3 regions of the Mediterraneibacter gnavus ATCC 29149 genome follow, and region 3 is predicted to be linked to each of the others. Evidence: predicted binding sites of a transcription regulator. Region 3 holds the regulator's gene; each other region holds the start of a gene.
What was found. Region 3 encodes HrcA, which represses chaperone genes, less so after heat shock. Its sites were predicted from a motif close to TGTTAGCACTCNNNNNNNNNGAGTGCTAACA; they were not measured.
Positions count from the first base shown of each region.

Region 1: a site for HrcA is predicted at 6,571-6,601, ahead of clpB (ATP-dependent chaperone ClpB). Genes of this name have one in related genera too.
Region 2: a site for HrcA is predicted at 2,222-2,252, ahead of htpG (molecular chaperone HtpG). Genes of this name have one in related genera too.

Region 1 is NZ_CP043051.1:394,991-406,164, reverse strand. It holds gene FXV78_RS02015 (S8 family peptidase) at 1-934, opposite strand, end outside; gene FXV78_RS02010 (zinc-ribbon domain-containing protein) at 1,108-1,719, shown strand; gene FXV78_RS02005 (signal peptidase II) at 1,729-2,211, shown strand; gene nudC (NAD(+) diphosphatase) at 2,213-3,049, shown strand; gene FXV78_RS01995 (bacteriohemerythrin) at 3,061-3,483, shown strand; gene pepT (peptidase T) at 3,559-4,788, opposite strand; gene FXV78_RS01985 (TetR/AcrR family transcriptional regulator) at 4,916-5,515, shown strand; gene FXV78_RS01980 (hypothetical protein) at 5,574-5,996, shown strand; gene clpB (ATP-dependent chaperone ClpB) at 6,656-9,253, shown strand; gene FXV78_RS01970 (DNA polymerase Y family protein) at 9,250-10,485, shown strand; gene FXV78_RS01965 (acyltransferase) at 10,486-11,174, shown strand, end outside.
Region 2 is NZ_CP043051.1:411,980-423,153, reverse strand. It holds gene FXV78_RS02090 (S41 family peptidase) at 1-583, shown strand, start outside; gene FXV78_RS02085 (hypothetical protein) at 639-1,577, shown strand; gene FXV78_RS02080 (GNAT family N-acetyltransferase) at 1,602-2,102, opposite strand; gene htpG (molecular chaperone HtpG) at 2,351-4,372, shown strand; gene FXV78_RS02070 (DUF5721 family protein) at 4,621-5,121, opposite strand; gene FXV78_RS02065 (TetR/AcrR family transcriptional regulator) at 5,270-5,899, shown strand; gene FXV78_RS02060 (GTP pyrophosphokinase) at 5,901-6,569, shown strand; gene FXV78_RS02055 (GDSL-type esterase/lipase family protein) at 6,638-7,396, shown strand; gene FXV78_RS02050 (DUF4358 domain-containing protein) at 7,393-7,884, shown strand; gene FXV78_RS02045 (MBOAT family O-acyltransferase) at 7,905-9,317, shown strand; gene FXV78_RS02040 (DHHW family protein) at 9,326-10,486, shown strand; gene rluF (23S rRNA pseudouridine(2604) synthase RluF) at 10,479-11,174, shown strand, end outside.
Region 3 is NZ_CP043051.1:2,651,652-2,662,825, reverse strand. It holds gene FXV78_RS13180 (ABC transporter permease) at 1-639, opposite strand, end outside; gene FXV78_RS13175 (winged helix-turn-helix transcriptional regulator) at 796-1,140, opposite strand; gene FXV78_RS13170 (MATE family efflux transporter) at 1,242-2,624, opposite strand; gene FXV78_RS13165 (hypothetical protein) at 2,761-3,600, shown strand; gene FXV78_RS13160 (hypothetical protein) at 3,551-4,732, shown strand; gene dnaJ (molecular chaperone DnaJ) at 4,763-5,962, opposite strand; gene dnaK (molecular chaperone DnaK) at 6,087-7,955, opposite strand; gene grpE (nucleotide exchange factor GrpE) at 7,972-8,601, opposite strand; gene hrcA (heat-inducible transcriptional repressor HrcA) at 8,628-9,677, opposite strand; gene FXV78_RS13135 (hypothetical protein) at 9,858-10,412, opposite strand; gene FXV78_RS13130 (HAMP domain-containing sensor histidine kinase) at 10,409-11,174, opposite strand, start outside.

The DNA of each region.
Region 1 (11,174 bases), 1.3 Mb from region 3:
CGGTCTTTGTATCAGAAGTATTCATGATCTCGCTGTAAAAGTGATGTCTCTGATCTGCTTCATTTCCGACCCCGATAACAGGAATCCGATTAGACAACAAGGTATACTGCTGGGCAATGATCGAGAGTGGGAGAGAGCCGGAGTGTCCGCCCAGATTGCTGCCAAGTGCCAGGCAGAAGATCAGAGGAAGTCCCAGTTTTTCGGCAAGCAGGTGGAGATAGCGCATACCAAGCATGATATCATTTTCCTGAAAAGCAGGGGCTGTATTGGGAATAAAATAGTAGTCTCTCAGATATTGTTTTGCCTGCTTTAACTTTACAACGGCAATTACAGATTCCGGCGCAGCACCGATAAACTGCGCATCGGGATCTCCGGAACCGGCAGCGATACTTGCGAGAAATGTTCCGTGTCCATTATTGTCCACACTTGGGACAAGGGAATACGGATCTTCCGAGGCAAGCGCTTCATTGATCATATCGGGTGTATAATGAGAGCCATAGTCAAAGGATTCCGGAGGGGTGCCGCTTTGGATCGTCTGATCCCAGATGCCTGCGATTCGAGTGGTTTTATCCAGATGTTGAAATACCGGATTTTGATAGTCGATTCCGGTATCCAGAAATCCGATCATAACCTGTTTTCCGCTTAATTGAATGGTGGAGTGGTTCTGGATCGGAAGGATTCCGGCCTGATTTAGCGCCTGCATACTGAGCAGGGAGTAGCATTTCGGAATCGAAAAATAAGAATAGTTTTCCAGCGATACAGGTTTTATTACAGATTTTGAAAGGTAAGCACATTGATAAAAAAAGCCGGGGTTTTGAAGACAGCAGTCTTTTTCAAGCATATCTTGAAGAAAGGGCATTCGGATGTCGGAGACAATAAAATCATGATAATCTTCAGAAAGAATTTTTTCCCGGCATAAGTCAGAGTATGGCATGAAATGATCTCCTGGATGTTTTTGAAAGTATATGCCGAAAGCTTCAAAATAAGAAGCGGAAAGAAGAAAACAGAAGAAATCTGGTTGAAGTTATGAACGTTTGGGGTATAATGTATATATGCACGAGAAATTCTGTTGAAAATAACAGATATGTGACAGAAAGGAGAAGAAAGATGAAATCTTTTTTTGAAGACTTAGGTAAAAAAATCGGTGAGACAACAGAAACTGTGACAAGTAAAGCAGGCGAGATGATGGAAATACAGCGATTGAGAGGACAGATCCGAACTCTGGAGCGCGGCAATGAGGCGGATATGCTGGAGATGGGGCGCTTTCTGTACGAGAAGTACCAGGCGGGAGAGGCGATGGACGAACAGGTACAGATGCTGTGTGAAAAAATCGATAACAGAACAGAAAGTATCGAGAGACATCAGGCAAAGATCGAGGAGATCAAAGGAACGAGTACTTGTGCAGAATGTGGAAAACAGGTAGCAAAAGAGATGGCATACTGTCCGTACTGCGGAGCGAAAAAAGAAGAAGACATTTGGGATGAAACGGAGGATGTGCTCAGGGAAAAGGCCGATCAGGCGGTTGAATTTGTAAAAGAAAAAACAACACAGGCAATGGATACAGTTGCAGAGAAGACAGAAGATGCAGCAGAGGTAGTTGTGGAAAAAACAGAGGACGCAGCAGAGGCTGCCTGTGAGCATGTCAAAGACCTTTCAGAGGCAGTGAAGGAAAAAGCAGAGGACGCAGCAGAAAAAATTAAAGAATTTACAGAAGAATAGAGGCAGAATATGAAAAATCTGTTTGGAGCAGGGGCAACGGCATTTCTGACGTGTCTGGATATGGCAGTCAAATCAGAAGTGGAAAAGTGGCCGGACGAGGAAGAAAAACCGTTTGCGGACAGCAAAAAGATCGTCCTTAGAAAAGTGCATAATAAGGGGATGTGTATGAGTCTTTTGAAAGAGTATCCTCAGTTTGTAAAGTACACATCTCTTGTTATGGCTGCAATTCTGACCGTCTGGGATATCTTGTGTCTGCGAAAAAAAGGCAGTTATTTGAAAAAAGCAGGGCTTTCACTTGGTGTGGCAGGTGCGTGGAGCAACACACTGGATCGCTGGATGCGGGGATATGTGGTGGATTATATCGGGTTTCAGACATCTGACGAGAAGCTGACAAAGATCACATACAATCTGGGAGATTTTTTTCTTGCGGCAGGAAGTATTCTGATTTTACTCAGTGAATTTTTGCATAATTTCAGGAAAGGAAGTGAGTAAAATGATCCAGGACATAGCACCGCATCAGTTTAAGAACGAATACAGGCCGGTTTCGCCGCAAAAGGACAGCATTGCATTGTATTATGAAGAACACACAGCATTGATGAGGCGGACACAGACGGGAATAGAGTTTCCAACATTTGGAGAACTGGAACGGTTGAACGAAGAGATTTATGAGAACAGTATTTATCTGTTTACAATTGATGAGAAGCAGTATTATCTGGTTGATAATCTGAACCGGGAGCCGCACTCTGAGTTTACAATGGAGAATACGGAGATTTTCAGGACAGCAGATCCTCAGTACAGCGCATTTGCGGGGATCACGGGATATCAGCTGTATCAATGGTATCAGACACGCAGATATTGTGGACGCTGTGGACATAAGATGCGTCATGATACAAAAGAGAGGATGCTTTTCTGTGAACACTGCAGAAATATGGAATTTCCGAAGATCTGTCCGGCTGTCATTGTTGGAGTGACAGACGGTAACCGGATCCTGATGTCCAAGTATGCAGGGCGAAGTTATAAAAAATATGCACTTCTTGCCGGATTTACAGAAATCGGAGAAACCGTGGAAGAAACAGTGGCGCGAGAAGTGATGGAAGAAGTCGGATTGAAGGTAAAGAATATCCGATACTATAAAAGTCAGCCATGGGCATTTAGTGATACCCTGTTGATGGGATTTTACTGTGATCTGGACGGTGACGCAGAAGTGACACTGGATGAAGAGGAACTGGCACTGGCGGAATGGTTTGAAAGAGACGAGATTCCGGTAGAGCCGTCCAGAGACAGTTTAACCAATGAAATGATCATAAAATTTAAACAAGGTGAAGTTTAGGAGGTAGCACAATGAGAGCAGAATTTGATGAAAGTCTGGTAACAGGAAACGAAATGATTGATTCCCAGCACAAGGAACTGATTGATAAGATTAACAAATTACTGGACAGCTGTGAGACAAGTAAAGATAAGGTGGTGTCTGTAAAAACACTGGATTATCTCGCAGATTACACAGAATTCCATTTTGGAGAAGAAGAAAAACTGCAGGAAGAGATTACATATCCGGGTGTGGAAAAGCACAAAGAAGAGCATGAAAAATTAAGACAGGTCGTAAGAGATCTCTACAATATGCTGGAAGAGGAAGAAGGGCCGTCTGCTGCATTTGTAGAAGCAGTGAATAAAAATGTGGTGGAATGGCTGTACAACCACATTAAGACATTTGACCGTTCTGTTGCAGAATACAAATTTATGCATGAAAACGGTGAGAGATTGTAAGAAAAAGATTGCGGATAAAAAGTGGCACAGCGGGAAACATCCCGTCTGTGCCTTTTGTCTGGATATTCTTTTTTATCATTTCATTTCCGCATACAGTTTGACCAGTTCGATCATCACCTCTACGGATTTATCCATGCCCTCAGCGGTAATGTGCTCAAATGGTCCGTGATATCCATGTCCACCGGTTCCAAGGTTTGGACAAGGCAGCCCCATAAAGCTTAAGCGAGCGCCATCTGTACCGCCGCGGATCGGAAGGATCAGAGGTGTGACATCTGCTGCAAGGCAGGCTTTTTTCGCATTTTCGATCAGATGCATGTTTCCATCTTTTATGATCTCTGCCATATTGCGGTACTGTTCATCAATGGTCAGTTTTACGGTGCCCAATCCCCATTTCAGATTCATCTGTTTGGAAATTTCTTTTAAGGTTTCCAGACGTGCGGCAAACTTGTCGGTATCGTGATCTCGGACAATGTAATGCAGTTTTGCGCAGGCTACATCGCCGGACATGCTTACAAGATGATAGAATCCCTCATAGTCCTCGGTATCCGCTGGAGTTTCTCCCTCAGGGAGGGCAGCGTTGATCTCCATTGCCACCAGGGCGGCATTGACCATCACATCTTTTGCAGATCCCGGGTGTACATTCACGCCTTTGATCTCAAAGATCGCATCTGCGGCATTGAAGTTCTCATACTGAATCTCACCTTCGGTGTCTCCGTCCATGGTGTAGGCAAAATCCGCATCAAATTTTTCGACATCAAAATGATCCGCTCCTCTGCCAACTTCCTCATCCGGAGTAAATCCGATCGAAATCTGACCATGTGGGATATTTTCAGTCAAAACCCGTTCTGCCATGGTCATGATCTCTGCAACTCCGGCCTTGTCGTCTGCACCGAGGATGGTATCTCCGTTGCTGGTGATCAAAGTACGACCTTTGAGATCCTTTAAATGCGGGAACATGGAGACAGAAAGAACCCGTCCGTCAGAACCGCCAAGAGGAAGGTCGCGTCCGTCATAGTTTTCAGTTACAACCGGAACGATCTTCTTGTCACAGAAGTCAGAAACAGTATCCAGATGTGCAATAAATCCGATCTTCGGACAATTTTCATATCCCGGCGTGGCAGGAATCTGTGCGTAGACATAGCATTTTTCATCCGTCCGTGCCTTTGGTAGTCCCAAATTGATGAACTCCCGGATCAGATCCTGTGCCAGGTCAAACTGGCAGGCAGAAGACGGTACGGTAGTGCTTGTCTCATCACTTGGGGTGCGTACAGTTACGTATTTTAAAAGTCGTTCATAAGCTCTCATAAATAAATCTCTCCTGTTTTGTTATAATGATCTGTGTTTATTATAATTCCTGAGAGGAAGAAAGAAAAGGCAGAAATGGAAAAAAATCAGAAAAGTAACTTGACAATCAAAGCTGGGAAATTCTATAATGAACGTTGTTCAGAATGGAGGTGCAGATTTGAATATGGCAGTTACATCAAGAGAGGAAATACTTGCAGTGTGCAGAGAGATTGTGGCAGAAGAAGGGCTTTCGTCCGTAAACATGAGGCTTGTGGCTTCCCGGTGCAACATTGCATTAGGATCCGTGTATAATTATTTTCCATCCAAATCGGAACTTTTACTTGCGACGATTGAAAGTGTATGGATGGATATCTTTCATATGAATGGACAGGTACTTGTATTTGAAAGCTTTACAGCATGTATTGCCTGGTTGTTTGATACGGTGTATAAAAGCAGTCAGAAGTATCCGGAGTTTTTTAATCTGCATTCCATGAGTTTTGCAGCAAAAGATAAAAATGAGGGAAGGAAAATGATGGAGATTTCCCTGATGCATTTGAAGAAAAATCTGGTTCAGATATTGACAGAGGACCAGAATGTGCGTGAGAATGCATTTGAAAATGAGCTGACTCCGGAAATTTTTGTGGAGTATGTGTTTACACTTCTGATGTCCATTCTTCTGGAAAAGCAGAAAAGCTGCGAACCACTTTTAACGATGATCGCACACAGTATCTATGAATCCCACTTTTAAAAAGTGGGAAATTTTAAACATAAATATGAACAATGTTCATATTAGAGAGGAGAACAAAATGAAAGTAAAAAAAAGAACATTACTGCTACTGGCCAGCATTGTCTGGCTGATTGCGGGGTTCAATATTATTCGAATTGGAATACTCAGCTATACGGGGCATGTGACAGTTGTGAATATTTTGCTCTCAGCGCTGGTTTTTGCTGTATTCTGGTCGATGGTATTTTATAAACTGGTGATCAGACATACCGACAGAATTCAAAACTACGAAGATGAGCTTCAGTTTTTCTGGCATTTTTTTGATAAGAAGTCATTTTTGATCATGGCATTTATGATGACTTTTGGAATTGGTCTTCGAGCCTCCCATTTTGCACCGGATGTGTTCATCGCTGTGTTTTATTCAGGATTGGGAATGGCACTGTTTCTGGCAGGAGTTCTGTTTGGAGTTCATTATTTTCAGCAGGAAAGAAAAGTAAGCAGATAGAAAAGGTGCAAGTATCTGTTTGTTTACGATTTTACGTAAATTAAAATAGATCATAAGGGCAGGATAGGAAGTGCCGCATTCTTTTAAAAGTTCTTTGTCTATGCCATCGACGTCCTGAAAAATTTTTGCTGTTTTACGACCTTCCCCGGAAAGCAGCAATGAGGTGATGGATGAAATCTGTCTGATCCGGAGAGGGAGCGGACATTTGTGGACAGCACAGCTTTTCCCTAAAATAATACCGACCGGTTTTTGGTTTAAGAGGGCAACTCTGGAAAAGGTCTGATTTGTAAGGCAGCTGCACAGGAAAATCTTTGCCAGCTTTCTGGAGGTTTTTGTGCTGCAAAAGTCATCATAATGCCAGGTTTTCTCCTGTAAAATGTTTTGACAATGGACAGGATAAAGTATACAGTTAGTGTAAAGTCAAGAGAAAGAAGAAAAAATGATGAAAAAAGATAGTATGAGGATGACAACAGCTCAGTTTGCAAAATTACATGAAGTAAATAAAAGAACACTATTATGTGACGCAGATAATGATCCGGATCAGGGATTAGTGTTTATAAATTTTTTAGAAAAGAATTAGCACTCTTCTCTTGACGTGGCTAATAATGAATGCTATATTACGTGTAGAACAATGAAACAAGTAGTGAGGAGGAGTTGCTATGAATATAAATAAATTTACACAGAATTCAATGCAGGCAGTGCAGAATTGTGAAAAGATTGCGTATGATTATGGCAATCAGGAGCTTGCGCAGGAGCATTTATTATATGCGCTGGTTACGCAGGATGACAGTCTGATCTTAAAATTGTTGGAAAAGATGAGCATTCAGGGACCTCTGTTTATTAACAGAGTAGAAGAGCTTTTGAATAAGCGTCCGAAAGTACAGGGCGGGCAGGTGTTTGTCGGTCAGGATCTGAACAATGCACTGATCCATGCAGAGGATGAAGCAAAGCAGATGGGCGATGAGTATGTGTCTGTAGAGCATATTTTCCTTTCTTTACTGAAATATGCAAGCAGAGATTTAAAGCCGTTATTTCGTGAGTTTGGAATCAGCCGGGAAGGTTTTCTGCATGCACTTTCTACTGTGCGTGGAAACCAGAGAGTGACCAGTGACAATCCGGAAGCAACGTATGATACGTTAAACAAATATGGACAGGATCTGGTGGAGCGGGCAAGAGATCAGAAGCTGGATCCGGTCATTGGACGTGACGAAGAGATTCGAAATGTGATCCGGATCCTGTCGCGTAAGACAAAGAACAATCCGGTCCTGATCGGAGAGCCTGGTGTCGGTAAAACGGCAGCCGTAGAAGGGCTGGCACAGCGGATCGTCAGCGGAGATGTTCCTGAGGGACTGAAAGATAAGACGATTTTTGCATTGGATATGGGAGCTCTGGTTGCAGGAGCAAAATACAGAGGAGAATTTGAAGAGCGTCTGAAAGCCGTTCTGGAAGAAGTGAAGAACAGTGACGGCAAGATCATTCTGTTTATTGATGAATTGCATACCATTGTGGGAGCAGGTAAGACAGATGGTGCCATGGATGCGGGAAATATGTTAAAGCCAATGCTGGCAAGAGGCGAGCTGCACTGTATCGGTGCGACGACACTGGATGAGTATCGTCAGTATATTGAGAAAGATGCGGCTCTGGAGAGACGTTTCCAGCCGGTCATGGTGGAAGAGCCGAGTGTGGAAGATGCGATTTCTATTTTAAGAGGACTCAAAGAGCGTTATGAAGTCTTCCACGGAGTGAAGATCACAGACAGTGCGCTTGTGGCAGCAGCAACCTTGTCGAATCGATATATTTCTGACCGTTTCCTGCCGGATAAGGCCATTGATCTGGTGGATGAAGCCTGTGCGCTGATCAAGACAGAGCTGGATTCCATGCCGACAGAGCTGGATGAGCTGAGACGCCGTGTGATGCAGCTGGAGATTGAAGAAGAGGCACTGAAAAAGGAAGAGGACCGTTTGAGCAGAGAGCGTCTGGAACATCTGCAGGAAGAGCTGGCAGGACTAAAAGAAGAATATGCAGGTAAGAAAGTACAGTGGGAGAATGAAAAGACATCTGTAGAGCGGGTACAGAAGGTCAGAGAAGAGATCGAGCAGGTCAATAAAGAGATCCAGAAAGCGCAGCGGGAATACGATCTGAACAAAGCGGCGGAATTGCAGTACGGAAGACTTCCGCAGCTGCAGAAACAGCTGGAGGAAGAGGAAGAAAAGGTAAAGGCAAAAGATCTTTCTCTGGTGCATGAGGCTGTGACAGATGAGGAGATTGCAAGAATCATTTCCCGGTGGACAGGAATTCCGGTGGCAAAACTCAACGAGAGTGAGAGAAGCAAGACGCTGCATCTGGGAGACGAGCTGCACCGAAGAGTCATCGGACAGGACGAAGGAGTGGAGCTGGTAACAGAAGCGATTATCCGTTCCAAAGCAGGAATCAAAGATCCGACCAAACCGATTGGTTCTTTCTTATTCCTGGGACCTACCGGAGTTGGAAAGACAGAACTTGCCAAGGCACTTGCTCAGAGTCTGTTTGACGATGAGAATAACATGGTCCGCATTGATATGAGTGAATACATGGAGAAGTATTCCGTGTCCAGACTGATCGGAGCGCCTCCGGGATATGTCGGATATGACGAAGGCGGACAGCTCACAGAGGCAGTCAGAAGAAAACCGTATTCTGTTGTATTATTTGATGAGATCGAGAAAGCCCATCCGGATGTATTCAATGTCCTGCTTCAGGTGCTGGATGACGGAAGGATTACGGATTCACAGGGCAGAACCGTAGACTTTAAGAATACGATCCTGATCATGACTTCCAATATCGGGGCGAATTATCTTCTGGAAGGAATCCGGGAAGACGGCACGATCGAAGAATCATATCAGAATCTGGTCATGAATGACTTAAGAGCACATTTCAGACCGGAATTTTTGAACCGGCTGGATGAAATAATTATGTTTAAACCATTGACGAAATCCAATATTCATGCCATCATTGATTTGTTAGTAAAAGATGTCAACAAGCGTCTGGCAGACAAAGAACTCTCCATTGAGCTGACGGATGCTGCGAAGAATTTCGTAGTGGAAGGCGGATATGATCCGATGTACGGAGCAAGACCGCTGAAGAGATATCTCCAGAAGAATGTGGAGACGCTGGCAGCAAAACTGATCCTTGCAGGAAATGTGGGCAGAGGAGATCGGATTGAGATTGATGTTGTTGACGGAAAATTAGAGGCAAAAGTGAAAGGACAGATCGTCGCATGACACCCGTTATTTTCCATATAGATGTCAACTCGGCTTATTTAAGCTGGACTGCAGTCGAACAATTAAAAAATGGTGCCGGAACAGATTTGCGTATGATCCCGTCGATCATCGGCGGAGATCAGAAATCCCGTCATGGGGTTGTTCTCGCAAAGTCAATTCCGGCAAAAAGATATGGCATCCGCACAGGGGAACCTGTTGCGAATGCCTTTCGTAAGTGTCCGAATCTGGTGATGGAACCGCCGGATCATAAGATGTACCGGGAAAAAAGCCGGATGCTGATGGACTATCTTCGGATATTTACGAAAGAAATCGAACAGGTCAGTGTGGATGAGTGCTATGTGGATATGACACAGGCGATGGAAGGTTTCTGTTCCCCGGTTGATGCGGCTATGTTGATCAAGAACGGAGTTCGGGAGAAGTTCGGTTTTACGGTCAATGTGGGAATTTCTTCGAATAAGCTGCTGGCAAAGATGGCTTCGGATTTTGAAAAGCCCGACAAGGTACATACCTTGTTTCCGGAAGAAATCCGTGTAAAAATGTGGCCTCTTCCGATTGGAGAACTGTATATGGCAGGGCATTCCAGTGTGGAGATCCTGAAAAAGCTGGAAATTCTGACGATTGGAGATCTGGCACAGGCAGATCCCAGACTGATCACGCTGCATTTGAAGAGCCATGGACAGATGCTCTGGGAGTTTGCAAACGGAATCGATCATTCCAGTGTACAGTCACAGCAGGCAGAAGCAAAAGGGGTTGGAAATTCTACGACATTGTCAAAGGATGCAGAAACACTGGAAGAAATCCGTCCGGTCTTTGCACATCTGGCAGCGAGTGTTGGTGAAAGGCTGAAAAAAGCCGGTCAGAAAGCATCCATGGTCAGTATGGAAATCAAATATTATGATTTCCGAAAGATTTCGCATCAGAAACAGCTGATGCGGCCGACATCGGATCAGAATGTTCTTTACGAGAGTGCCTGTGAACTGTTTGAAGAAGTATGGACAGGTGAACCGGTCCGCCTGCTTGGAATCCGGACGGCAAAACTGGTGGATGAAAAAGAGCCTATGCAGCTATCTATTTTTGATATTGAGATCCCCAAGCCTTTGGATGAGAAGCATCAGAAATTAAAAGATGCGATGGAGAAGCTGGATGCCCGTTTTGGAAAAGGGACTGTCATTAAGGCAAGTCTGATGAAAAAAGAACCGGATACAAAAGAGAAAGACGAAAAGAGAAGATAAATGAGACGAAATTATAATCTGGAGATCATACGGATGATTTCCTGCATTTTTGTGATTGTGATCCATGTGACCAATTATTTTTGTAGGGCATATGGAGAAATTACACAGAGTGAGTATTTGTTTGCACTTTTACTGGATACACTGGCGAGAGTAAGTGTTCCCTGTTTTTTTATGATCTCCGGAGCATTGCTTCTGGGAAGAGAAGAACCGTTGAAAAAACACGGGGAGAGACTGCTTCGTTTTTTGATCGCACTGGTAGTATGGAGTGTAGTGTACTATATCTGGAATCGTGCTTTTATGAAGACAGAATATGATCTGAAAGAGATTCTGTATGTACCGACAGAACCTCATTTGTGGTATCTTTATGCGATGATCCCAATTTATATGGTATTGCCGTTTTTTCAGGTCATGTGCAAAGGAATGAGCGGAAAACTGGAGAGAGCTCTGCTTGTTGTCTGCAGCGCTTCCGTAGTCTTTAACTATGTGGTTTCCCTGCAAAATGGGGAAGCGTATTATGATTTGCCGCTGATCGGAGACAAGGTGTATATGCTTTATATTTTTATCGGGTATTTTATTTATAAGTACCGGAGATATATCCGAATCAGTCAGAAATGGGCAGCTGCAATTTTTATCGGCTGTATGACCGGCGTGTTTGCTCTGACAGTCTTTATCACACAGCGGTCAGGGGA
Region 2 (11,174 bases), 1.3 Mb from region 3:
GCATGAGATGAAGGAAGATAAGATAGGATATATTTCTGTGCAGGGGTTTGAAGATGTGACTTACGAACAGTTCAAGTCCGCACTGGAAGATCTGGAAGCTCAGGGGATGGAAGGACTTGTTATCGATCTTCGGAATAATCCGGGAGGAAACCTGGATACTGTTGTAGAGATGCTGAAACTGATCCTTCCGGAAGGAAGAATCGTTTCTATTAAAGACAAATACGGGAATGAAGAAACCTACGACTGCGATGGAAAGCATGAATTTCAGAAACCATTGGCAGTGCTTGTAAATGGCTACAGTGCCAGCGCGTCAGAGATTTTTGCCGGTGCCGTAAAAGACTACGGAATTGGTACCCTTGTGGGAACCACGACGTACGGAAAGGGAATCGTGCAGGAATTATTTAGTTTTGAGGATGATACGATGATCAAGATCACGACGGCGGAGTATTTTACACCGAGTGGAGAAAACATCCATAAAAAAGGAATTCAGCCGGATGTGGAGGTAGAATATACCTACGATGCGGCGAATCCGACCAGTGACAATCAGCTGCAGAAGGCGCTGGATGTTGTAAAAAGTAAATGATAACAGGAAATGATGTGTCTGCAAAGCTGAAAAAGCAGCAGGAATGGGAGGGCTTATGCTTGGGGGAAAGAGATGTTATCTGTGTGGTGGAAAACTGGTAAACGGACGGTGCGTGGAATGCGGGCTTGATAATGAAAAAAACACAAAGAAAGTCTATCATCTTAATGAAAGCGTAAAGATGCAGGATTCACAGCCGCGTGATGCGGTGCAGAAGATCGGGAAGGGTCTGGCGATCGGAAGCGTAATCCTGCTTGTGGCAGCAGTTGGTGCCGTTGCACTGAACAGTTATTTCGAGGAACAAGAGAAGGGGCAGAGTCAGTCGGGAGAGGAATATGATGAATATCAGTTTGCAAAGAGACAGCTTTCTGAGACAGGCGAAGCATACGATGAAGTTCTTACCGGAGGATATTATGAGGTTGGCGTTCATATTCCAGAGGGAATTTATACAGTAGAGGCGCAGGATGGGGAAAGTGCGATTTATTTGATCGATGATGAGAATGGAATTTACATCTGGCAACAGATTGGAAATGACCCTGAAAATCCGAATCAGGCAGCTGTGATGGATGATCTGCGTTTATACGATGGAGCTCTTTTGGAAGTGAAAAGCGGGGCAGCACTTCAATTCCGTTCGGATTGTGCGCAGACAGAAAGGCTTCATGGAGAGACAAATCCACTGCAGGATTCAGTGCGAGTAGAAGTAGGACAGACAATGACTGCGGGGCGTGATTTTCCAGAGGGGCTTTATAATGTGAAGTCTGAACCGGACTGGAATGATCTTATGATGACACTTCCGGATTCATTTTTATCAGAATTTGCAGCAGATGAAGAACACAGAGTAGAGGTGATTTCGTTTGCACCAAAAGAATTGGAACTCAGTTATGAGAATGTACCGATTCCAAAAGGAACAGAAATACAGACAACAGGGGCGGCCGTTACGCTTGAGCCGAGTGAGAAAATTGGTTCTACTGATTATGGAGAGTTTTATAAAGAATAGACAAAAGAAAAATGCAGAGTACGGTCAGACTCTGCATTCCAGGATATAATCGTCCATGACATATCCGTTTCCAATATCCGCTACCTGTGAACGAACCGTCTCAAATCCAAGATGATGATAGACCGCAAGGGTATTCGTATTGTATTTGTTGCACGTAAGCCAGATGGAAGAGAGACCGCGTTTTTGACAGAGAGTTTTTAAATACTGGATCGTTTTTGTAGAGAGGTGTCGGTTTCGCGCCTCTTTTTTTAAATAGAGTTTGCTTAGAAACAGTGTAGTTTCTTCTTGATGAATCCCGCAGTACCCGCAAAACTCTGTATTGTCAAAAATCTGAAAATATTCATATCCGGTTTCCATCTGTTCTTTCAGGGCATGAAAAGACTGAAATTTTTCCAGCATATATTCTACCTGCTGTATGCCGATAATGGGAGTGAAGTGCTCATGCCAGATAACAGAAGCAAGATTGGAAATTTCCTGAATCTGTTTGTCAGTATGCACCGGAGTAAGTGAAAAATTCTGTTCCATTTTGAAAACCTCCTTTTCTTTGGAAAGAGTGAATAAGCTGACAGAATTGATTATACCACTTGACAGGAGTATTTTGTATTTGTTTCTTGTTTATAAAAAGTTTATAGAGTTCATAATTTTATTAGCACTCAACTGAAAAGAGTGCTAATTTTCTGTTGACTTTTAAAACATGGTGTACTAAAATACTTCATAGACAGAAGAAAACCCGCAGGACGGGTGAGTTTGTAAAGAAAGAGGAGTGTTTAGATATGGGAACAAAAAAAGGTAATTTATCTATCGACAGCGAGAATATATTTCCGATCATTAAAAAATGGGTATATTCTGACCATGATATTTTCATTCGTGAATTAGTGTCCAACGGATGCGATGCGATCACAAAATATAAAAAGCTGGATATGATGGGTGAGTGTGAGCTTCCCGATGATTATAAAGGAAAGATTCAGGTCATTGTCAATCCGGAAGAAAAGACGCTGAAGTTCATTGACAACGGGATCGGTATGACAGCAGAAGAAGTGGAAGAGTATATTACACAGATCGCATTTTCCGGTGCCACACAGTTTTTGGAGAAATATAAAGACAAGACGACAGAGGATGAAATGATCGGACATTTTGGTCTGGGATTCTATTCTGCGTTTATGGTAGCGGACGAAGTGCAGATTGATACGCTGTCTTATAAAGAGGGTGCAGCCGCAGTACACTGGGTAAGTGAAGGCGGTACAGAGTATGAGATGCAGGAAGGAAACCGTACAGAGGTTGGTACAGAGATTACATTATATCTGAACGAGGACAGTCTTGCATTTGCAAATGAATACCGTGCAAGAGAAGTGCTGGAAAAATACTGCTCATTCATGCCGGTAGAGATTTTCCTCTCCAAGGCCAATGCAGAGCCGGAGTATGAGACAATCGATGAGGCAGATGTTCTGGATACGGATGAAGTGGTAGAACATATTACAGAAGAGCCAAAAGAAGGTGAAGAAGGTGAGCCGAAACAGAAAGTTAAAATTGTAAAACGTCCGGTTTCCTTAAGCGATATTCATCCACTCTGGACAAAAAATCCGAGCGACTGCACAAAGGATGATTATATCGAGTTCTACAGAAAAGTATTTATGGATTACAAGGAGCCACTGTTCTGGATTCACCTGAATATGGATTATCCGTTTAATCTGAAAGGAATCCTGTACTTCCCGAAGATCAATACAGAGTATGATTCCATTGAAGGAAAGATCAAACTGTATAACAATCAGGTATTTATTGCAGATAACATCAAAGAAGTGATTCCGGAATTTTTGATGGTATTAAAAGGTGTGATCGACTGTCCGGATCTGCCTCTGAATGTATCCAGAAGTGCACTGCAGAATGATGGATTTGTAACAAAAGTTGCAGACTATATTTCTAAGAAGGTTGCAGACAAACTGAACGGTATGTTCAAAACAGACAGAGAAAATTATGAAAAATACTGGGATGATATCAGTCCGTTTATCAAGTTTGGATGTTTGAAAGATGAAAAATTCGGAGAAAAAGTAAAAGATTCGATGTTGTTTAAGAATCTTGACCACAAATATCTCACTCTGGAAGACTGTATCAAGGCCAATGGCGGAGAAACAGCAGAAGAGACAAAGGCAGAGGAGACAACGGATTCAGAAGAGACGAAAGAGACACCAAAGACTAATATTTTCTACGTGACGAATGAACAGCAGCAGAGTCAGTACATCAATATGTTCAAAGAGCAGGGGCAGGATGCAGTGATCCTGGCACATAATATTGATTCTGCATTCATTACCTATCTGGAGCAGAAGCATGACAATGTAAAATTCCAGAGAATCGATGCAGATGTTCATGAGTCTCTGAAAGCAGAAGTTGCAGAAGAAGAAAAAGAGACATTCCAGAAGAATGCAGACAGTCTGACAGAAATCTTCAGAAAAGTGCTGAATAATGAGAAACTGGATGTCAAAGTAGAAAAATTAAAAGATGAGAATATTGCTTCCATGGCCGTGTTGTCTGAAGAGTCTAGACGTATGGAAGAGATGATGAAGATGTATGGAATGGGTGGTATGGATACCGGTATGTTCGGCGGACAGGCGTCCTTGATCCTGAATGCAGATCATCCACTGGTGCAGTATGTGGTAGAGAACAAAGAAGGTGAGAATGTAGAGCTGATCTGTAAGCAGCTGTATGATCTGGCGCTGCTTGCCCACAAACCACTGAGTCCACAAGAGATGACAGCATTTGTACAGAGAAGTAATCAGATTATGATGCTTTTGACAAAATAAAAAAATATAGGGAGTCCGAAAAAGAAAGGGATTAGAACCATTTCTTTTTCGGACTCCCTTTTATATTGTTTAGAAAGCTTCGCTTCCCTGTCTTTGTCCCATCCGATGCCAGTTGATGAAACCGTAGATGTCATTTACGAAAAAGGCAATAAAATCACTTTGTAATCTTAAGAAAAACTTTCATAATTTTTAAGATTAAAATGTGGATCTGTCTTATATAATGATATTCGTTGAACTAAAATTACAGATTACAAAATTTCGAAATCCAGTCCTTTTTTCTGGAAAAACTTCTGTACCATGTTGTCCCAGGCGTGTTCCAGCGACTTGTCCATGGAGAAGGATTTGAAAGATGTACCGGTAATGCATTGAAGTCCGGTGGAATCATAGCGGAGATTCAAATAGAGTCCCTGGATGTCATCGGCATTCAGGCCGAGTTTATTCTGCTCGATAAGGCGGGCAATATTTTTCGGAGACAGACTGAATACAAAACGAAATCCAAGCGGAGTCTTTTTCCCTTTGATCAGGGAGAAGCAGTATTCCCGAAGCTGCTTCCAGTAAGCGTATTCAGGGAGTGTGCCCATTTGTTCCAGTTCTTCAGAAGTATAAAAGTTTTTTTGAATAAAACCGTCTATTTTGAACGTATTGAATGTCATGATCTCTCCTTCGATCAGAAGGAATGAATCGAAGGTGTCCATCAGAAGAAGATGAGACATACAGGCTTTGACATTCGTCAGTTTTAACGCGATCATAAGGATGTCCTCCTGATAAAAAATATAAGTATTGATTCCTCTATCATACCATAAAAAAGAGAAAAAAACACAGGCAAAAATATTGATTGTAAGAAAATTGTATAGTATCCTATTATAGACTGTATAGTCAAAAAGAAAGGATAACAGCATGAAAAAAGAAGAAAAGACAAAACAGACTTGTGAAAAAATTGTACATGCAGCTACGATCGAGTTTGGAAGCAGATCTTACGATGCGGTTTCGCTGAATGCGATATGCGGCAAGTATCAGATTGCAAAAGGGCTGATCTACCATAATTTTAAAAATAAGGATGAGCTATATCTGTACTGTGTGAAGAAAAGCTTCGAAAAGTTGATGAGTTATATGGAAGAAGGGAAAGAAGAGGCAAAAACAGCAAGGGAAGAAATCCGTATTTTTTTGGAGAGACGGGAAGTGTTTTTTGCTGAAAATCCGTATGACAGAAATATATTTTTTAATGTGATGTTATATCCGGCAGAGCATTTAAAAGAAGCACTTTTTGGTGTGATGGAAAGATATGATGCCTATATAAGAAAGCAATACCGACATTTGCTGTCCAAGATTCGTTTAAGAGAGGGAATCAGTATGGAAATGGCAGTAGAATATCTGAGTCTGTTTCAGAATATGTACAATGGATATTACCAGAATAAAGCAAGCCGTACAGGAGATTTTTCCCGATTTATAGAAGAACATAATCTGAAGATATCAGAGTTATTGGATATTATTTTATATGGAATCAGTACAGAAGAGAAGGGCAGTTAATATGGAAGAAATGAAATTTGAAGAATTGACAGAGTTGAAAGAACCGGAGAGGCTTTTAGAATCAGCGATGCCGTTTCAGAAGCTGATCATGCAGTATCAGTGTGCACTGCTGGAAGTTAAGACAAAATTTGAAGTGTTGAATCACGAATTATCGATCAATTCTGATCAGAATCCAATCTTATCAATTGAAAGCAGAATCAAGAAACCGATTAGTATCCTGGAGAAGATGAAAAGAAAAAATATAGAGATCAGTGTACAGGCTATAGAAGAAAATATCTGTGATATTGCAGGTATCCGTGTGATCTGCTGTTTTCCGAAAGATATCTATACGCTTGCGGAAAAAATATGTGAGCAGGATGATATCAGACTGATCGAGAGAAAGGACTATATCAAGAATCCAAAACCAAACGGTTACAGAAGTCTGCATCTGATTTTGGAAGTACCGGTATTTTTTATGAATGAGAAAAAACCGATGAAGGTAGAAGTGCAGATGCGTACGATCGCGATGGATTTTTGGGCAAGTATAGAACATAAACTGTATTATAAGAAACAGACGGACGGATTTCCGGATTCTGTTTCAGAAGATCTGGGAATCTGCGCAGAACAGCTCCATACGATCGACATGAAAATGCAAGAGATCAGCGAGAGAATCTATCATCAGGAACGTTGACTTTTAAGCATGGAAAACGTATTATAAAATAAGATAAGATGGTAAGAATAAGGGGACAAAAGATACGGATGAAGAGACAGAAAAAAAAGTATGTGATAATCGGAGCCGGTGCAGTCGCAGTGCTTGCTGCAGTTACCCTGATCGCGGAAGGAATCAGCTATTTTTCCGCTGAAACAGTGGACACGAAGGAGGGACTTGCGATCATAAAAGCGGCAGAAAAAGAAAATGTAAAGGATATTGAAAAAAAGATCAACAAGCTGGACACGAAAGACAAGCTGGAAAGTCAGGAAGCAAGTGGTGAGATCAACTATAAGAGCTTATTTTCCAGCTCGGTCGTGATGGGAGATTCGATTTCTGAGGCATTTACAGAGTATGATCTTTTGAATGCATCCAGTGTGGTTGCCAAGATCGGAGTAGAATTGGATGAGCTGGATGATCAGATAAAAACAGTGGCAGACATTAACCCTCAGGTTATTTTTCTTTCCTATGGGATGAATGACGTGATTGCAACAAATGGGGATACGGATTTATTTATCAAAGAGTATAAAGCAGTGATCGACCAGCTGCGTAAAAAATTGCCGGATACAACTTTGTATGTGAATTCTATCTTCCCGGTCAGTGCGGCGAAGCAGGAAGAAAAGCCTGTATTTCAGAAGATTCCGGAGTACAATGCGGCACTGCAGAAGATGTGTGATGAGAATCAGATTGCATTTTTAGATAATACTTCGTTGGTTTCAGATACTTATTATGAAGAGGATGGAATTCATTTCAAGGCGGATTTTTATCCAATCTGGCTCAAACGTATGGCGGAGGTAGCAACTTTATGACAGATAAGATAAAAAATCTCAAAAAAACAGTGGTGATCAAGTATGCACTGGTGGCAGTGATCGTTGTTTACGTGGCACTGTTACTGATTTTCACCAGCGGCAGTACGAAGAGCTTTGCTGCGGTAGAGAAAAAAGTAGAGGCATCTCTGGATACGAAGGCTATGAAAAAAGCAGGAGTGCAGGGGCTGAAGCGCTATTATGGGCTCAACAGTGCAGATTATGAAGGTGTAATGCTCTACACGGCAGAATCCAGTATGTCAGCACAGGAGATCTTACTGGTCAAAACAAAGACCACGGAACAGGCAGAAGAGGTAAAGGCAGCTGTAGAACAGCGCCGTGCGAACAGAAGGAATGACTTTGACGGTTATGCGCCTGACCAGGTGCAGCTTTTGGATGAAGCTCAGATTTCTGTAAGAGGGAAGTTCGTATTTTACGCAGTCTCTCCAAAAGCAGAGACTTATAAGTCTGTTTTTTCAAAAAGTTTATAGAAACGCAGGGGGAACAAAAGATGCTGTTTAGCAGTATAACATTTTTATTTGTATTTCTGCCGATTGTACTGGCAGTATATTTTCTTGTTCCGTATCGGTTCAAGAATCTGGTCATGCTGATCGCAAGCCTTTTCTTTTATGCATGGGGAGAGCCTGTTTATGTCATTTTGATGATTCTATCCATTTGTCTGAACTATGTGTGCGGTCTGGATATTGCCGAAAAGGCAGATGATGACAGAAAAAAACGAAACAGTCTGATTTTTGCGGTGGTTGTAAACCTGCTGCTTCTTGGCTTTTTCAAATATTACGGCTTTTTGATGGAATCCGTAAATGCAGTTCTTCCGTTTGATATTCCATACAGAGAACTGCCGCTTCCGATCGGGATTTCTTTTTATACATTTCAGGCGCTTTCCTACATTATCGATGTATATCGGGGGGAGGTAAAGCCGCAGAAAAAGCTGATGTATTTTGCACTTTATATTTCTATGTTCCCGCAGCTGATCGCAGGACCGATCGTGCGGTATGTGGATATTGAGGAGCAGTTGGAGCACAGATTTATGAACCTGACCAAGTTCGGACAGGGAGCCATGTATTTTATGCGGGGACTTGCCAAAAAGGTAATTCTTGCAAATACGACAGGAGCGGTTTTTGAGCAGATCGCAGCGATGCATCTGGGCAGCTATTCGGTGATGACTGCGTGGATCGGATGTATTTCTTATGCATTCCAGATTTATTTTGATTTCGGCGGATATTCGGATATGGCGATCGGTCTTGGAAAGATGTTCGGATTTGAGTTTTTGGAGAACTTCCATTACCCGTATGTATCTACGAGTGTGACAGAATTCTGGAGAAGATGGCATATATCTCTGAGCACTTGGTTCCGTGAGTATGTGTATATTCCACTGGGAGGAAACCGCAAAGGAGATTCCAGAACGATCACCAATCTTCTGATCGTCTGGATGCTGACCGGATTCTGGCATGGTGCGGCATGGAATTTTGTCGCATGGGGACTGTATTATGGAATTATATTGATTCTGGAAAAATTTGTATGGGGACAATATGTGGAAAAGTGGCCGGGTGCAGTACGGCATATTTATGCGATGGTGCTGATACTGATCGGATGGGTACTGTTCTTTAGCCCGTCACTTGGTTATGCCCTGAAGTATGTAGGTGTGATGTTTGGAATCGGTGCCAGCGGGCTTATGGACAAGCTGGGCTGGTTTTATCTGCTCTCCAACTGGCTGATCTATCTGATGGCAGTGCTGGGATCCTCCTCCATTGGATACAGACTGATGAGAAATATTCAGAGGGCTCCTGGAAGCAGAGTTGGAAAATATATAATGACAGGTGTGATGTATCTGGTCATGTTTGCACTTTCGCTGGCATTTCTGGTGACACAGTCATTTAATCCGTTTTTATATTTTAGATTTTAGGTGAGCATATGTCAGAAAGAAGAAAAACAAGGAAAAGAAAAAGAATCGAATATATGATCGGAATCGGATTCCTTATCTGTGTATTCGGGATCGGGATCATCAATCTGCTCCTTCCGTCAAAAAAAATCTCAGAAGAGGAAAACCGCGGATTGCAGCAAAAGCCAGAGCTTTCAGTCAGCGCGGTTACTTCCGGGAGCTATATGGATCAGTATGAGAAGTATCAGGCCGATCAGTTTATGGGAAGAAATATGTGGCGCAGTCTGAAAGTCGGATTCAGCAGACTGGCAGGAAGTAAAGAGGAAAATGGTGTTTTTATCGGGAAAAAAGGACAGCTTTTGGAAGACATTGCAGTTCCCGATCAGGATGTATTGAAAGCAAATATGAAAGCCATCCAGAGTTTTAGTCAGAAATATTCTGATATTCCGGTGAATATGCTGTTAGTTCCGGATGCGGCGAATATTTTAAGCGACAGGCTTCCGTTTACCGCTACAGTTGCCGATCAGAGCCAGTATATCGCACAGGTGAAAAAAGAACTGGGGGACAGTGTACAGTGGATCGATGCGGTAAAGCCATTGACCAGACACAGTGATGAGAAGATTTATTATAAAACAGACCATCACTGGACGGCAAAAGGGGCATACTACGTTTTTCAGGAAGCAGCCAGGACATTGAACCTGGAAGAACAGGAGACAGAATATGCTTCTTATCCGATCACAACGGATTTTAATGGTTCATTGGCATCTAAGAGCGGATGCCGTCTGAATGAGAAAGAGCAGATTGATATTTATGTACCAAAGACAGAAGACAATGATGTTGTCGTCAACTATGTGGATGAGCAGAAGAAAACAGCGTCTTTGTATGATTCATCGAAATTAAACAGCAGAGATAAATATGCAGTGTACCTGGGAGGCAACTTTTCTGTAGTGGATATCCGCACGGTATCGGAGAGCAATCGAAGACTTTTACTGATCAAAGATTCTTATGCGAATTCATTTGTTCCGTTCCTTACACCGTATTTCCGGGAGATCGTGATGGTAGATCCGAGGTATTATTCCGGTACGATCGGGGATATTATGGATACGTATGAAATTACAGATACATTGTTTTTATACAGTGCCAACATATTTCTACAGGACAATAATATAAGCGGGGTATTGAGCAGTGAATAATCGGATTTTGCAGGAATATCAAAAGACGAAGGAAGAGGTTCGCCTGAATAAATATTTAAGCGAAGCGGGGGTATGTTCCCGCAGAGAAGCGGACAGGCTGATCGAGAGCGGCCGGGTGAGTGTGGACGGAAAGCGTGCACAGACCGGAATGAAGATTGTTCCGGGGCAGGTCGTAAAAGTCGGAAAGAAAGTAGTTTCAAAGCAGGATGAGATGGTCGTGCTGGCAGTGAACAAACCGGCGGGAATCGTCTGTACAGAAGAGCGCAGGGAAAGAAACAGTATTGTGCGTTTTCTGGATTACCCGATCCGGATCACGTATGTAGGGCGTCTGGATAAGGACTCTAAAGGACTGCTTCTGATGACCAACAACGGTGATATCATCAATAAGATGATGCGTGCGGGAAACCGGCATGAGAAAGAATATAAGGTGACGGTGGATAAAGAAATCACGCAGGAGTTTCTGGAAAAAATGGCATCCGGTGTACCGATTTTAGATACGGTGACACGTCCGTGTAAAGTAGAAAAAATCGGAAAATATACATTTTCGATCATTTTGACACAGGGGCTGAACCGCCAGATACGCAGAATGTGTGAGGCACTTGGATATCAGGTGAGAGAGCTGATCCGGGTGAGGATCATGAATATCCATCTGGGGCGTCTGAAAGAGGGAGAATACCGGAAGCTGACA
Region 3 (11,174 bases):
AAAAAGCACCAGATTATAAGGCACTCCCAGATTCTGAGAGAATTCTTTTCCGATCCCCACAATATTGAAATGGTTTGCAAATACAAATGCCAGCACAACCAGCGGTACTGTCAGATACACAATCTCATATCTCCCGCGCAGTACCATAGAAAAATGCCCTACCAGCCAGGTGGACAGCGCCTGATTCATCTCGTATTGATAGGCAATGAAGCTGGTGATCCCTCCGATCACATTTCCAAACATGATTCCGACCAACGGTACCAGCACCACATCTTTAAAACGGATTTTCTGAACAAACCACACAAAAATCCAGGTTCCCAGAATCGCCGCCACAAACGCAAACACTGCTCTTCCAAGAAGTGTAGACTCCGGGAGAAATACCAGAGCCAGCAAAATTCCAAGCTGGGCCGAAGAAATCGTTGCTCCCGTAGTCGGAGACACAAACTTATTCATACAAAGCTGCTGCATGATCAGCCCTGCTGTACTCATTCCGATTCCTGTACACAGAATTGCCAGAAGCCGCGGAATCCTTGAAATCAGAAACAACCGGATCACTTCCGGATCTCCCTGCATCAGCGACGCCAGATCCGCATCCATCACCCCGATAAACAGAGAGCAGACAGAAACTACGAACAACACCGCCGCCAATATGATTGTCGATACATATTTTTTGATACCACCACCTCCATTAGTTTTTATTTACTCTTATTAGTTTTAACTAACATATGTATAAAAAAATATGTCTTCTCTACTGACAAAAAGACTATACACAATTCACTCACATTTCGCAATACCTTACTTTTTAGTATGTATATGCTTTTTTGCATACCGATTGGCAAACCGGTGTGCCGCATCGATCAGTGCCCTGACCTCCACGCCTTCTTCTGAAAGACGGTAACGAATCACGGACGGCTTCTTTTCCTTGATCACTTCCCTGTATAAAAGCCTTGCATCCTCCAGTTCTTTCAAATTCGAATATAACACTTTTTCCGAAATACCCGGGATTTCCTTTTTTAACTCCGAAAATCGATTATCGCCCTGCAGAATATGCCACAAGATCTTCAGCTTCCATTTCCCTCCGATCAGACTGTGTGTCAGGATCAGCGGACAGTGATCTTTCTTTATTTTGATGTCTGCCATGCAGAAAACTCCTTCCTAAAAATAATTCTTTACAAAAGTCACTTCTGCATTTTATAAGATTGCAGATAATTTTGCAAGATTTTTTTAGAAAGGAGCTTCCCCTACAATTCTTCTCTTGTTACATCCTTCAGCCATTTATAGCTCTTGTACCGGCGCCAGGTGATCGGAATCTTAATGATCTCATCACTCATCAGGATCATATACACCACCGGAACACTGCAGTGGAACACAAACGCTGCGAGCGCACCAAATAAAATGGAACATCCCCACATGGTAGACATATCCAGCAGCAGGCCAAACCGGGTATCTCCGCCGGAACGGAAGGTTCCCACGACCATCGTTGTGTTGAACGCCTGCCCTACCACAAAATAGGACATTACAAAGAACATGAACCGCATATACCCCTTTGCTGTTTCAGACAGAGTCATCGTCTCTGCCATAACCGGTGAGATCAGAAGGATCAGCACACCTCCCACAACTCCCATAATCACACTGAGCCATACGAACCTCTTTGCATATGCTTTTGCATGCTCATACTTTTTCTCTCCAATGGTTTTGCCCAGATAGATCGCTGTCGCACTGGAAAGTCCGAATGCTACCACCGTTGCGAGCTGTCTGGCCACCTGTGCGACCGAATTCGCCGCAACTGCAGCACTTCCCATATGACCAAGCACTGCCGTATTTGTCGCAGTTCCAAGTCCCCAGAGCACCTCGTTTAAGATCACCGGGAATGCGTATTTCAGAAAATCCATATTTAAAACGTGCTCTGTTTTAAAAAAGTAGGCGATCCTGAACTTGATATCTTTGTTCCACACTTTCGAGTACACACATACCAGTACCATCTCCAGGAGCCTGGAAACCAGCGTTCCAATTGCCGCACCCTGCACACCCATGGCGGGCATTCCGAGAAGCCCGAAGATCAAAATGGCATTGATCGTAATGTTGCAGAGCAGGGAACACAAATATACCACCGTTGCCACAACGACCCGTTCCACACTTCGCATAATATAAAGATAAGTCTGTGTGATCCCCATAAAAATGTAAGAAAAACTAACAATCCGCAAATACTTCACGCCCTCTTTGATCACCTCTGGTTCACTTGTAAATATCCGCAAAAGCTGCTCTGGCATGATCTGCGCTGCCAGAAAGAATAATGCAGTCACAAAAACCGCAGCCCGCATTCCAAGACCCAAAATCTTCTCGATTGTCCGCAGGTCCTTTTTCCCCCAATACTGTGCGGTCAGAACCGTTGCTCCGGATGTCAGCCCGAACAAAAACAACGTCATAATATACTGCACCTGCCCTGCAAGAGAAGATCCGGACAGCGCTGTCTCTCCTACGCGCCCCAGCATCACCACATCCGCAGCCGTTACACCCACATTGATCAGATTCTGAAGTGCCATCGGAATGACCAGTGCCAGTACACCCAAATAAAAATGCTTCCAGTCAATCTGCAGCTCATTTTCCTTTTTTCTCATAAACATCTTTTCTCTCCCATAAATTCCTATTTCTTGTTTTTCCATCCCCTTTTCCCAAATTTGAAAAACACATGGCAATTATAACATGTTTTGAGATTTATCATATACTATACAGAATAAAATTTTTCAAAAGGTATTTCTTATGACATCATGTAATTATGAAACAGACTATTCTACTGTTATCGGCGAGCGGATTTTGCCGTTCGTTTTTTCACTCAATACGGAGACTTCCGTTTTAACCCCAAAACCGGGAGAATACCAGCGATTTTGCTATGATATTGCGGGTGTTGGAACAGACACACCTCTCTATGCAGACTTAAGCCATTTCCTGCTTGGTATCTGCAGCGCGATCACGCAGGAGGATATCCTGGATGTTACGGTCGTAATCGACGGAAAATCGCAGAACGTAATCTGGGGTGAAAATGTAGAACTCAAAACAATCCAGCATCCGGATCCGCCAACCGGATGTACGGGACTGAAATTCGATTTCCCACTGGATAAAGTGGATGGTGAGATGCAGGTCTGCTTTTCTCTTGTCAGACCTTATGCGGTCGGCCCAGTCAATCTCTGTCTTTTCGGCGGCGGCCAGACCGCTTCCGGCCTGACCATATGCGGGCCTTCCTGCGGTTCCACAGAATCCTGTGAATCTACGTTTTACCAGAAAGAAACCGTTTGCGTTCCTGTAACGGTCTCCCCGTTTGCACATCCCGGAACCGCCAGAACAATCTGCTGCGGCGATCCTGTCATCCACACTGATCCACAGTGTCCGGGCAGCAAAACCTCCTGCACGTTTACTGTAACCCAGAGTCTCTGCATCCAGATCCCGATTGCTTTTGGTGCCGTTATTGAAACCGGAGAGGCTTCCGTTCAGTGCGGCGAGGCTTCCGAAACACCTTGCGACTGCTCTGATGAACCTTCTGTGGAAACTCCAGTTGAGAGAACCCAGCCGGAAACCAGAGAACACAAATTTTTCACCCGTTAAATTATTTTTAGACTGTCTGCGCTATTGGGTCACTGACTACCGGGTAGACGGTTTCCGTTTTGACCTGGCTTCCATTCTCGGAAGAAATGAAGACGGCTCTCCAATGAGTCAGCCGCCCCTTCTGCAGAGCCTTGCCTTTGATCCGATCCTTGGGAATGTAAAACTCATTGCCGAAGCATGGAATGCGGGCGGACTCTATCAGGTTGGCTCCTTTCCGTCCCGGAGACGCTGGGCCGAATGGAACGGACGCTACCGGGATGACATGTGGCGTTTTCTAAAAGGGGATGACGGACTTCATGAGACTGCTCTGAAACGGATCTTTGGCTCCCCGGATTTATACAATCCGCAGTACCGCGGGGGGGAAAATGCTTCCGTCAATTTTCTGACCTGTCATGACGGATTTACACTGTGCGATCTATACAGCTATAACCAGAAGCATAACGAGGCAAACGGCTGGAACAATACCGACGGCTGTGATGACAACCACAGTTGGAACTGCGGAGAAGAAGGAGAAACTTCCAATCCCGAAATCCTCCGCCTGCGGCTGAAAATGATGCAAAATGCCTGTGCACTGCTGATGTGCAGCCGTGGTACACCAATGTTTTTATCCGGAGATGAATTTGCAGATACACGATTTGGCAACAACAATCCATACTGTCAGGATAACGAAATCTCCTGGCTGGACTGGAGTCTGCTGTCCAAAAATCAGGCCCTGTTTGCGTTCTTTCAATATATGATCGCATTTCGTAAACAGCACCCATCCATCCGCAGAGATCTGGAGCCGAGCTACACCTCATACCCTTCCATGAGCAGCCACAGACTTACCCCAGAGCCGCCTGTTCCTTCCTCAGATTCTCACACTGCCTGCGTGATGTTCTCAGGATTTGATGAAAAGACCGGACAGGAAGATCTTGTATTTCTTGCGGTCAACGCACACTGGATTGCAAAACAACTTGTGCTCCCATCCCTTCCAAACGGTTATGTCTGGAAGATTGCAGTCAATACCGGGGACTTGCTGCATCAGACATTTTCCGGGAACGATATGCCGACTGCAGGACAGACTGTTTTGCTGGGAGAGCGATCTGTTATCGTATTTGCAGGCATGAAACAAGCAGAGACAGCCTCTCTATGAGACTGTCTCTGCCTGGCTTCATTCTGAATTTTAATCTTCCCCTTCAAAGGCTTCTTTTACTTTATCCATGAAACCTTTTCTTTTGGTTTTTTTCTCGCTTTTTTCCGGATTACTGTCATTTTGATGCAGTGAGTTTCCACTCAGTTCATCAAATCTGCGCAGTGCCTCTTTTGCCTCTGCACTGAGTTTTTCCGGCGTCTGGATCACCAGTGTCACATAGTGATCTCCACGCACTGCGGAATTTCTCAGGGACGGGACTCCCTTGCCTTTTAATCGTACCTTTGTATCGGTCTTTGTACCTGGCTTAACATTGTAGATCACCGCTCCGTCCACAGTCTGAATCTTCACATCTCCACCGAGTGCTGCCTGTGCAAATGAAATCGGCACTGTTGAGAAAATGTGCATATCCTGACGCTGGAAGATCGGATGTCTGGATACGTTCACCTCGACCAGAAGATCTCCTCTCGGACCTCCGTTTGTACCCGGCTCTCCTTTTTCGCGGATGCGTACACTCTGTCCGTTGTCAATTCCTGCAGGAATGGTCACTTCAATCTTCTTCTTACTTGAAGTGTATCCTGTTCCGGAGCAGGATGTACATTTTTCCTTGATCACCTTACCGGAACCACCACAGTTCGGACAGGTCTGGACGTTCTGTACCGTTCCGAAGAAAGACTGACTCGTATAGACAACCTGACCTTTTCCTCCACACTTCGGACACGTCTCCGGAGAAGTCCCCGGTTTTGCACCTGTTCCTCCACATGTCGTACATGGATCTTTTAAAATCACTTCCAGTTCTTTCTTGCAGCCAAACACAGCTTCCTCAAATGTAATACGGATGCTCTTTCGAATATTCGCGCCTTTCATCGGGCCATTGTTCGCACGACCGCCTCTTCTTCCGCCGCCGCCAAACAAATCGCCGAAAATGTCTCCGAAAATATCTCCAAAATCTGCGCCGTTGAAGTCAAAGCCTCCAAATCCGCCAGCACCGCCTGCGCCGCCTTCAAACGCAGCATGACCGAACTGGTCGTACTGACGACGTTTTTCAGCATCACTCAGTACCGCATAGGCTTCGGATGCTTCTTTGAATTTCTTTTCTGCTTCGGCATCGCCCGGATTCATATCCGGATGGTACTTCTTCGCCAGTGCACGATACGCCTTTTTGATCGCAGCATCGTCAGCATCCTTGCTTACACCAAGCACCTCGTAATAATCTCTTTTTGACTCCGCCATAATAATCTACCTTTCATCCTTGATCCAACTCATAACCAAACAGGCGAGGGCACACCGCCGGAGCCTGAAAGACATGCCTTCCAGACTCCGGAAAAAGAGTGCTCTCTCCCGTCAGATTGATCTCTTAAACTTCTTTGTAATCTCCGTCTACTACGTCATCTCCCTGGAATCCTTCCGGTGCAGGACCAGCCTCCGGTGTCGGTCCGCCTGCAGCCCCTGCTCCTGCTGCACCTGCCTGCTCATACATCTTTGTGAACAGTTTCTGTGCACTTTCCATCAGTTTGTCTTTTGCTGCTTTGATCTCAGCAACCTGTGCATCGGATGTATCTTCCGGTGTAGATTTTGCAAGGATATCCTTGAGCGCCTGTACATCAGCTTCTACAGAAGATTTATCTGCTGCATCCAGTTTGTCTCCCACTTCTTTGAGTGCTTTTTCTGTCTGGAATACCATCGCATCAGCTTCGTTTCTTGTATCGATCGCTTCTTTTCTCTTCTTATCCTGTGCTTCGAATTCAGCAGCTTCTTTGACTGCTTTGTCGATATCTGCATCGGACATATTAGATCCTGCTGTAATTGTAATATGCTGTTCTTTTCCTGTTCCCAGATCTTTTGCAGATACATTTACGATACCATTTGCGTCGATATCGAATGTAACCTCGATCTGCGGGATTCCACGTGGAGCCGGAGGAATTCCATCCAGTCTGAACTGTCCGAGGGACTTGTTGTCTCTTGCGAATTGTCTTTCTCCCTGTACAACGTTGATATCAACTGCTGTCTGATTATCTGCTGCTGTAGAGAAGATCTGGCTCTTCTTTGTAGGAATTGTTGTATTTCTCTCGATCAGTCTTGTAGCAACTCCTCCCATTGTCTCGATAGACAGTGACAGTGGAGTTACGTCCAGAAGAAGGATATCTCCTGCACCTGCATCTCCTGCAAGTTTACCACCCTGAACAGATGCTCCTAAAGCAACACATTCATCCGGGTTCAAGGATTTGCTAGGCTCTTTTCCTGTGAGGCGTTTTACTTCTTCCTGTACTGCCGGAATACGTGTAGAACCACCTACAAGAAGTACCTGACCTAATTCTGCTGCTGTGATTCCTGCATCAGAAAGCGCACGTGTTACTGGCTCTGCTGTTTTTTCAACAAGATCATGTGTCAGCTCGTCAAATTTTGCTCTTGTCAGGTTCATATCAAAATGCTTCGGTCCTTCAGCTGTTGCTGTGATGAACGGAAGGTTGATGTTTGTTGTTGTTGCAGAAGAAAGTTCTTTTTTCGCTTTCTCTGCTGCTTCTTTCAGTCTCTGAAGAGCCATCTTGTCTGTTGACAAGTCTACTCCTTCTTTTGCCTTGAAATCAGCCAGCATATAGTCTGTGATCTTCTGGTCAAAGTCATCTCCACCAAGTCTGTTGTTACCTGCTGTAGATAATACTTCAATAACTCCGTCTCCGATCTCAATGATGGAAACGTCGAATGTACCACCACCAAGGTCATATACCATGATCTTCTGCTCTTTTTCGTTGTCAAGTCCATAAGCAAGTGCTGCTGCTGTTGGCTCGTTGATGATACGTTTTACATCCAGACCTGCGATCTTACCTGCATCCTTTGTTGCCTGACGCTGTGCATCGTTGAAATAAGCCGGCACTGTAATAACTGCTTCTGTTACTTTCTCTCCAAGATATCCTTCTGCGTCTGCTTTCAGTTTCTGAAGGATCATTGCAGAAATCTCCTGTGGAGAATATTTTTTATCATCGATCGCTACTTTATAATCTGTACCCATCTCTCTTTTGATAGAAGAGATTGTCTTGTCTGCATTGGTAACTGCCTGACGTTTTGCAGGCTCTCCTACCAGACGTTCTCCTGTTTTTGTAAATGCAACTACAGATGGTGTTGTTCTTGCTCCTTCTGTGTTGGCGATAACTGTTGGCTGTCCACCTTCCATAACAGCTACACAGCTGTTTGTTGTTCCTAAATCAATACCAATGATTTTTCCCATGATTATTTCCTCCTTATTAGTTTGCCACTTTTACCATACTATGTCTTACTACACTGTCTCTGTACAGATAACCCTTCTGGAATTCTTCTGTAATGATATTCTCTCCAACTTCTTCATCTTCTACATGCATCACTGCATTGTGAAAATCCGGATCAAATTCCTGGCCAACCGCTTCAATCGGTTTTACGCCAATCTCTTCGAGTGTAGTCATCAGCTGTTTGTAAATCTTCTCCATTCCTTCTGCAAACGGGTTGGACTTTTCTTCCTCCGGTACAGCTGCGATTCCTCTTTCGAAGTTATCCACAACCGGAAGAATCTTTTCTATGATATCTTTCGCACCGATTTCGTACATCTGAGATTTTTCTTTTTCTGTACGCTTGCGGAAGTTATCAAACTCTGCCATCTGACGAGTGAGTCTGTCAGTCAGTTCCTCAATTTTCTCGTCTTTTTTATCTTTTTTATTCTTTCTGCCAAACTTCTTCATGAAACCGGATCCCTCTTCAGAACCCTCCGTTTCTTCTGTTGGCTCTGCAGCCTCTTCAGCTGCTTCTTCCACAGTCTCTTCTGTGTCCTGTTCTTCGGCCTCTTTGTAAGCTTTGGCTTTTGCTTCTTCCACCGCTTCTTTGACCATCTCTTCTTTACTCATATTCTCTGCCACCAGCAATCACCTTCCTATTCTTCCGGGTCTTTATAATAAATTGCATCCAACTCGCTCTGCAGAGTTTTCAGCGTCTTCATGACATGTTCGTAATCCATACGCTTGGGACCGATGATACCGATCGTACCTTTCATGCCTTCTCCCAATTCGTAGGTTGCTGTTACGACGCTGCAGTCTTTCATTGTCTTGACCGGAGTCTCATCCCCAATGTAGACCTGAATCCCGTGATTTTCTTCACTTGCCAGTGTCTCTGTCACCAGATCCGCCAGCTGCTGCTTCTCTTCAAATGCACTGATAATCTCCTGAGCACTCTGCTTATCGCTCAGCTCCGGATATTTGAAAATGTTCGTCGCACCACTCGTGTAGATCTCCATATCATCATCTACATGAATAATCTCCGCCACGGCATCCAGCACATCACTGATCACCCGGCTGTGGATTCCTGCCTGCTCCTTCAATCGTGCGATCAGACCAAGATTGATCTGTTCGATCGACATGCCGTTGAGTGTTGTATTCAAAAGCATATTCAGCTTCAGAAGCGTCTCACTGGCAAGCACCTCACCAACCTGTATGATCTTGTTCTTGATCACGTTTCCATTCATCACGATCACTGCCACAATCTGTTCCTGATCCACCTGTGAAAGCTGAATGAACTTCAATGTGTTCCGGCTGTTCACAGGAGCGGAAACCATCGTTGCATAATTGGTATTCACAGCAAGCACTTTCGCAGCCTGCTTCAGCACCTGATCCACTTTATCGGATTTTTCAAGCATCGTGTTACGCAACTCTGTAATCTCGTGCTCCTTCTCCTCCATCAGCATATCCACATATAAGCGGTAGCCTTTGTCGGAAGGAATCCTTCCTGCCGAAGTGTGCGGCTGGAAAATGTATCCCAGATCCTCCAGATCAGCCATCTCGTTGCGTATCGTCGCAGAACTCAAATTCAAATCCGTGTATTTGGAAAGTGTTCGGGAACCAACAGGCTCTCCGGTCTCCAGATAGTTTTGGATAATCGCTTTTAAAATCGTGAGCTTACGCTCGCCAAGTTCTGTATTCAATCCCATCAGACCTTCCTTTCTCTCACCTGAGGTTTTTCTTATTAGCACTCCTTTGTTTTGAGTGCTAACACCTTCCGTATATTAAGATAGCACCATGGTCTGTATTTGTCAACCATGTTTATATATTCTTTATACTTTTTATATTTCCCCTTGTTTCCAATTTATAACCCTGTACTTTTTTCACTTCTAATACAACAGCTTATTTCCTTTTTCGCAAATCTCATAAATCTCATCATACTTCGCTTCGATCATCGGCGTCAGTTTTTCCGTCTGGTTTCTCACAATTTTCTTATAAAGGAAATACGGCAGGATCCATCCCAGAAATCCGGGAATCGCAAAAATAATACACAAAAGGATTTTCGGCGGAACTGCTGTCACCGCAAACGTAGAACATGCAATAAAAGCAGTTCCGATCACTCCTGCTGCCAGCGCCCATATTGTCGCTTTCGATGTCTTACTGTTTTCCAGCGACTGAATTTCCCGGACACAGGCTTCAAAGTTTCGCTGCAGCCTTGTAAGCTCCGTTTTATTTACAATTTTCCGATCACGTTTCAATCGCAGAGTCATCATCTTCTCCGCCCCCGGATGACGACTCTGGCTGCTCTGCGGCAGATTGTCATTCGGTTCCCACCCAAAATTCTCATATCCATCTAACAAAAAGGAGGCCTGACTGCTGTTTGCACTCACTTCTTTATATTCATATGCCACAAAATTTCTCTGTGGCTTTTCTGTCTTTTTCATAACTGACCAAACTCCTTTCCCGCCATGGGCAGTGTCACAATAAACGTACTGCCCTGTTTTTCTTCGCTTAAGACCTGAATCTCCCCATCCATAAGCTCCAGCACCCGTTTTACCATTGCCATCCCCAGTCCGTTTCCCTCTTTGGAATGAGATGTGTCTCCCTGATAAAATTTATCAAATATATGTTTCATGGTATTTTTGCTCATACCACAGCCGGTATCCGATACAGAAATTGTCACCCCCTGCTCATCCGACAGCTGACGAACCGTGATCACACCACCCAGCTCGGTAAACTTGACCGCATTAGACAACAGATTATTCCACACCAGTTCCATCAGATCCTGATCCGCATAAATTTCTGCCCGATCCTCCATTTCTACTTCCATCTCGATCTCTTTTTTCTCCCAGGCAGATTCATATTGCAGAATGCAGTCACATAACTGTCTGCACACATCATACACTTCTGCCTCCGGCTGTATTTTCTGGTTTTCCAGCTTATTCAGCTTTAAAATATTGCTGATCAGATCAGACAGGCGCGTTGCTGTATTTTCAATGGCTTCCCCATATTCTCTGCGCTGTTCCTCCGACAACGCATCCCTCTGCAAAAGTTCCGCATAATTTTTAATAATAGAAAGCGGTGTTTTCATCTCATGAGAAACATTTGACACAAAATCTGTTTTCAGCGTTTCAATGCTCCCTAGTTCTTCCACCATCTTATTAAAATCCAGAATCATGACATCCAGATAATCCCGTTTCTCCATT